Regions from separate parts of the Klebsiella sp. RIT-PI-d genome, predicted to be linked through region 1. Evidence: predicted binding sites of a transcription regulator. Region 1 holds the regulator's gene; each other region holds the start of a gene.

Region 1 (2,276 bases):
TTACGCATCAATAAGCGTAATCAGTTAAAACGTGACAAGGTTCGCGGCCTGAAGCGCGTCGAGCTGAAGCTGAACGCGGACGCAGTGGACGCCCTGAATGAGCTGGCAGATGCTCGCCAGATCAGCCGTAGTGAGCTTATCGAAGAGATCCTCCTGAGCCAGCTTGCGCTACTGCACGCGCAGGATATTGTCTGAAAATCGCCCTGAATCCTTTTTTCATGTAGCAGGGAGTGCAGTCGAGAGCGATTGCTATTTCCGCGTACTTCTCTGTTCTGCTATCATTGCCCTTATCCGTGTGCAATGCGCCACCACCATATTACTAAGTATCAAGAGGTTATTTTACTCATGGCAATCACAGGCATCTTTTTCGGCAGCGATACCGGCAATACCGAAAACATCGCAAAGATGATTCAAAAGCAGTTAGGTAAGGATGTCGCCGATGTCCATGACATTGCTAAGAGCAGCAAAGAAGATCTCGCAGGCTACGATATTCTGCTGCTGGGCATTCCAACCTGGTACTACGGTGAAGCACAATGTGACTGGGATGACTTTTTCCCGACGCTGGAAGAGGTAGACTTCAACGGTAAGCTGGTTGCCCTTTTTGGCTGTGGCGATCAGGAAGACTACGCAGAATACTTCTGCGACGCGCTGGGCACTATTCGTGACATCATAGAGCCGCGCGGCGCAACGATTGTCGGCCACTGGCCAACCGCGGGTTATCACTTTGAAGCGTCAAAAGGCCTCGCTGATGACGATCATTTCGTCGGTCTTGCCATTGACGAAGACCGCCAGCCCGAGCTAACCGCCGAACGCGTTGAGCAGTGGGTCAAGCAGATCTCTGAAGAGCTGCACCTCGATGCTATTATCAATGCCTGATGTCAGTAAAGCGCAGCCGCAAGGCTGCGCTTTATCGATAGCTTTGAGCAATCAAAATAATTGCTACAATTTTTTAACTTTTCAGTACTTATCTGTACAATAGCCACTGATTTAACGAGGACGGTTTCCGCTTTGCGAACAACGCCTCGTTTTAATTGCTAAATTTGTCTGATACTTACGGTTTTCAATCAGGCATGGCAGTTCTATAATGAGAGTCATTATGACCGATGCACTCTCTGTAAATACTTCCCTGTGGGGAGTGAATCTTATAGCAACAGGACAGATTCCGCATGACTGACAACAATACCGCATTAAAGAAAGCAGGCCTGAAAGTCACGCTTCCCCGGTTAAAAATTCTGGAAGTGCTTCAGGGGCCTGACAATCACCATGTCAGCGCGGAAGACTTATACAAACGCCTTATCGACATGGGCGAAGAGATTGGCCTCGCTACCGTCTATCGCGTTCTGAACCAGTTTGACGATGCAGGCATTGTCACCCGTCATAATTTTGAGGGTGGTAAATCCGTTTTTGAACTGACTCAGCAGCATCATCACGATCACCTTATCTGCCTCGACTGCGGCAAAGTGATTGAGTTTAGCGATGATTCAATCGAGTTACGCCAGCGTGAGATTGCCGCTAAACACGGTATCCGTCTCACCAACCATAGTCTTTATCTCTATGGTCACTGTGCTGAAGGTGACTGCCGTGAAAACGAACATATTCACGAAGGCAACAACAAGTAATCGACCAGGACGCTAAGTCAGCCAGCCTCCCCGGCTGGCTTTTTTATTTTTTCAGGCAGTAAATTCAGAATTCATTAATATCAGTGATCATTTACGCGGCCTAGAATGATGTGTTACGGGCGTTGTGCACGACGTCTGATGATATTGACAATGGATTAAGTCATGCATAAAAACACCGCATATCAGTCTGCAATTACCCATATTCTTGCCATTTTCGACGACAGGAATAAGAATCGCCTTGCGCAATACCACGCCCTGACCTTTCAGGCCGATAAGATTTGTTTACTGTATGCTGGCGACTACTCGCTTGTGCGCCGACGGGATGGATTGCTGTTAACGCGCTCAAGGGCACCGGGCATTACGGGTATGATCATGCCCGGGACGCCAGAGCAGTATGTTATTCTGCATGCAGACAGTGACTGCGACTATCGACTGGTCAGCAATAAAGACTTTTTTAGCAGAATTGATGAGTTGAAAGCACATCAGGACATGTATACGCTTCTGCTGGCGCAGGTTACGCGACAGCAGGAGCGCGAGGAGTTGCTGTTGGGCGGCAGCAGCATGGTTTGCGTGCAGGGTGCTATCCTGCTGCTTAGTCGCCTTGAGCCGGATATGCTTGCCAGTATAAACGTCGCTAACTTTGTCATTAAAATGACA
Region 2 (2,276 bases), on a different contig from region 1:
CTGATGCAGGGTATCCATGACTTTCATCAGCGTTTCATAGTCGACGGTTTTATCCGCGCGGAAGAAAATGGTGGTGTCTTTCTTACCTTCCGTCAGCGTATTCAGTGCGTTGACCATCGTCTCATCGGTAACCGGATCGTTACCAATAAACATGCTGTTATCCGCTTTCACCGACAGATAAACCGGCTTTTCCGGACGCGGCTGCGGCTGGCTGGATGATGCTGGCAGGTTCACCTTCACATCCACTGTCGCCAGCGGAGCGGCAACCATAAAGATGATCAGCAGAACCAGCATGACGTCGATAAACGGCGTGACGTTGATGTCATGCATTTCGCCGTTATCGTCCAGATTTTCATTAAGATGCAAAGCCATGCTGCATTACCCTACGCGAAGTTTTTGGGTAGAACGGACAGGATGCGCAGCATTGCTGGCATCAAGATCGAGGTCGCGACTCTGCAACAGCAGGATCTGGGCGGCGACATCACCGAGCGTCGCTTTATAGCTGCCGATAAGGCGAGCAAAAACGTTGTAGATCACGACAGCCGGAATAGCGGCAATCAGGCCAATTGCCGTCGCCAGCAGGGCTTCTGCGATACCCGGGGCAACAACGGCCAGATTGGTGGTCTGGGTCTGTGCGATGCCGATAAAGCTGTTCATGATCCCCCATACCGTGCCGAACAGGCCGACGAAAGGTGAAATAGCGCCGATCGTCGCCAGGTAACCGTTCCCGCGTCCCATATGGCGGCCAAACGCGGCAACGCGGCGTTCCAGTCGGAAGCCGGTACGTTCTTTAATACCTTCGTTATCAGAGGAGCCTGTAGAGAGTTCCAGCTCGTTCTGTGCTTCATAAAGCAGGCGGGTGCTCAAACTGTTACGGTGGAAGGATGACGCGATTTCAGTCGCCTGATCCAAAGAGCGGGCATCTGCCAGCAGCTGCTGTTCACGTTTAATACGGCGCTTGTGCGCCCACATTTCCGCGCTCTTGCTGAAAAAAATTGCCCAGGTGACGACGGAGGCCAGGATCAGGCCAATCATCACAATTTTAACCACGATGTCGGCATGTTGATACATACCCAGAACGGAAAGATCCGTCTGCATCAAATTATTACCCACTCTCAATCTCCAGGACACAAGTCACAAATCTGAGCATAATAATATCAAAACAATGTCGAATTGATAGTAGTTCTCATTAGTATTTACATAATGCCGCAAATTCTGCCCATTTTCCTTGCGCTTACGCAGTAAAAAAGTTGTCAGGCGAATTAAGGCAAATTTTTTATTCTGAATAGACGTTTGTGCGCAGGCATAATAATGTAATCGTGCTAATTTAGACGTCCAGATGGATAAGAATAGGTGAAGTGATCATGTCAGAGAAGCATATTGATACCGCACTGGTAAACGCGGGGCGCAGTAAAAAATATACCCAAGGTTCGGTAAATAGCGTGATCCAGCGTGCGTCGTCCCTGGTTTTTGAAACGGTGGAAGCGAAAAAGCATGCGACCCGCAACCGGGCGAAGGGAGAACTGTTTTATGGCCGTCGCGGTACGCTGACTCACTTCTCGCTTCAGGAAGCGATGTGCGAGCTGGAAGGCGGGGCCGGGTGTGCTCTTTTTCCGTGCGGCGCCGCAGCGGTGGCAAATACGATCCTCGCCTTCGTTGAACAGGGTGACCATATTCTGATTACTAACACCGCTTATGAACCGACGCAGGATTTTGCCACTAAAATCCTCGGCAAAATGGGCGTGACCACCACTTGGTTCGATCCGCTTATTGGCGCAAAAATTGCCGATAAATTACGTCCTGAGACCCGAATTGTATTCCTGGAGTCGCCCGGTTCAATCACCATGGAGGTCCATGATGTTCCGGCCATTGTCGACGCGGTCAGGCGCGTTGCCCCGAATGCCATTATTATGATCGACAACACCTGGTCGGCAGGCATTCTGTTTAAAGCACTCGATTTCGGCATTGATATCTCTATTCAGGCTGGCACCAAATATCTGATTGGACACTCTGATGCGATGATTGGCACGGCCGTCGCTAATGCCCGCTGCTGGGATCAGCTGCGTGAAAATGCGTACCTGATGGGGCAGATGGTTGATGCGGATACGGCTTATATGACCAGTCGTGGCCTGCGCACTCTCGGCGTACGCCTGCGTCAGCATCACGAAAGCAGTGTAAAAATTGCCGAATGGCTGGCTATTCATCCTCAGGTTGCTGAGGTCAATCACCCTGCCCTGCCCGGCAGCAAAGGCCATACATTCTGGAAACGCGATTTT
Region 3 (2,276 bases), on a different contig from region 1:
CGTTTCGCTTACCGGGCGTACAAACTGTCGCAAATAGAGGCCGGGCAATCGCCGCCCGGCATATCGCCTCATTTAAGATAAAATCTGTCAGCCAAATCCAATGGCCTGCAGTAACACCAGGCTTAATCCCATCACCGACATTCCGCACAGCACGCCGTAACTCGGATTGTTATTCGGGTCTATCTCTTTTGCCAGCGGCATTAACTCATCCACTGACAGCGCCACCATAATTCCTGCGACAGCAGCCATAATCGCCGCCATCACTATCGGTGACATCATGCTGCCCAGAATCAACCATGCCAGCATGCCGCCTAAAATTTCGGCCAGCCCCGAGATCCCTGCCCAAAAAACCGCTTTGCCCCGCGAGCCCGTCGCCGCATACACCGGGCCGGCAACTGCCAGACCTTCCGGAATATTATGCAGCGCGACGGCCAGGGCAATACCAAAGCCCAGCTCCAGGTTGTTACTTGCCGTCACGTACGTGGCAACGCCTTCCGGGAAATTATGCAGGCTGATGCCCAGCGTCAGCAAAATGGCAGTGCGGCGGATTTTGTGCGTGGGCGGCAGGGAGCCGCCCTGCATCAGGTCCTGCGGATGGGAATGGGGAAGAAGACGGTCCAGGCCGTAGTAACCCAGCAAACCGGCGATAAACATGCCGTAGCCCAGCACTGGCGACATGTCCTGTGTTGACAGCGCAGCGGGTAACATCTCCATTAGCGAAATAAGCAGCATGATCCCGGCAGCAAAGCCGAGCGAAAACGCCAGTAAGCGGTTTGATGGCTTCTGACCCAGCACGCCGAGGATCGCTCCAATAAAGGTGGCTGCGCCGGCCAGCACGGTCAGAATAAGAGGGACTGACATTTGCTACTCCTTTGATAATGATTCTCATTCATAATAGAGGTATCTTCCATAATGTTCGAGAGGGCATACCCGGCCTTTAATAATCCTTACATTCAAATTTTCTGACGATCATCATCATGGTTATCTGAGTTTATCGGATGTAAAAAGAGCGTAATGTGGTGTTATCAAATTATACGCTTTGTAAGGATATCATCATGTCCCGTTCCCGTATGCCAGCTCTTTTTTTAGGCCATGGTAGTCCTATGAACGTGCTGGAAGACAACAAATACACTCGTGCCTGGCAGTATCTGGGTGAAACCCTGCCTCGCCCGAAAGCTATCGTAGTGGTTTCCGCTCACTGGTTCACGCGCGGCATCGGCGTCACGGCGATGGAAGCCCCGAAAACGATCCATGATTTTGGTGGCTTTCCGCAGGCATTATACGACACGCACTATCCGGCGCCGGGATCGCCTGAGCTGGCGCAACGGCTGGTAGAACTGCTTTCGCCCGTGCCGGTGGCACTCGATCGCGAAGCCTGGGGGTTCGATCATGGCTCATGGGGCGTATTGATCAAAATGTACCCGCAGGCGGATATCCCGATGGTGCAGCTGAGCGTCGACAGTACCAAACCTGCGGCCTGGCATTTTGAAATGGGCCGTAAGCTGGCTGCGCTTCGCGACGAAGGCATTATGCTGATTGCCAGCGGCAACGTGGTGCATAACTTGCGTACGGCGCGCTGGCATGGCGAAAACACGCCGTATCCGTGGGCATCGTCATTTAATGAGTACGTGAAGACGAATCTTACCTGGAAAGGAACGCCAGAGGATCATCCGCTGGTTAATTATCTGGATCACGAAGGCGGATCGCTGTCGAATCCGACCGCAGATCATTACTTACCGCTGCTTTATGTTCTGGGCGCATGGGATGGAGAAGAGCCGGTGACAATCCCGGTTGACGGGCTTGAGATGGGCAGTTTGAGTATGCTGTCGGTGCAGGTGGGATAACGTTACGCTGGTTTATTCGACGGGCGGGAAGGGGAGAGCTCGATTACACACCTGAACCGGATACCGGACAATCCCCTCTCCCTGAGGAGAGGGTGAGGGAGAAACGGCCACTCACTCGACAAAAATATGCGGATAAAAGCGTGACAGATCCTGAGTGATCAGGGCGCGATCTTCGCGAATACCGATGCCGGCAGGCCGATCGTTAATGAGCCAGCTACCAATTACCATATAGCTGTCAGCAAACTTTGGCAGCGGGTAAAACTGCTGGACGATCATACCTTCTTCACCGTACGGTCCTTCAACCTGCTCGACGGTTTTGCCATTTTCGACAATCGAAACGTTAGCCCCTTCGCGCGAAAAAATGGGTTTAACCACGAATTTTTCCATTGGCGGATGATCGTCTTCGGCAAAGTAAGCAGGCAGCAAGTTAGG

The links. The regulator Fur, encoded in region 1, represses iron uptake genes when iron is present. The targets are predictions, from matches to a motif close to ATAATAATGAGAACNACTATCAA.
Region 2: the regulator Fur is predicted to act here: its motif matches at 1,174-1,196, upstream of exbB (tol-pal system-associated acyl-CoA thioesterase).
Region 3: the regulator Fur is predicted to act here: its motif matches at 873-895, upstream of zupT (zinc transporter ZupT).

What each region holds. Positions count from the first base shown of each region.
Region 1 is NZ_LGIT01000009.1:411,689-413,964, reverse strand. Features, by position in the region: gene ybfE (LexA regulated protein) at 1-195, shown strand, start outside; gene fldA (flavodoxin FldA) at 346-876, shown strand; gene fur (ferric iron uptake transcriptional regulator) at 1,167-1,619, shown strand; gene AC791_RS08535 (helix-turn-helix domain-containing protein) at 1,782-2,276, shown strand, end outside.
Region 2 is NZ_LGIT01000003.1:288,158-290,433, forward strand. Features, by position in the region: gene exbD (TonB system transport protein ExbD) at 1-372, opposite strand, end outside; gene exbB (tol-pal system-associated acyl-CoA thioesterase) at 379-1,113, opposite strand; gene metC (cystathionine beta-lyase) at 1,365-2,276, shown strand, end outside.
Region 3 is NZ_LGIT01000003.1:319,147-321,422, reverse strand. Features, by position in the region: gene zupT (zinc transporter ZupT) at 88-861, opposite strand; gene ygiD (4,5-DOPA dioxygenase extradiol) at 1,056-1,844, shown strand; gene AC791_RS01880 (glutathionylspermidine synthase family protein) at 1,956-2,276, opposite strand, start outside.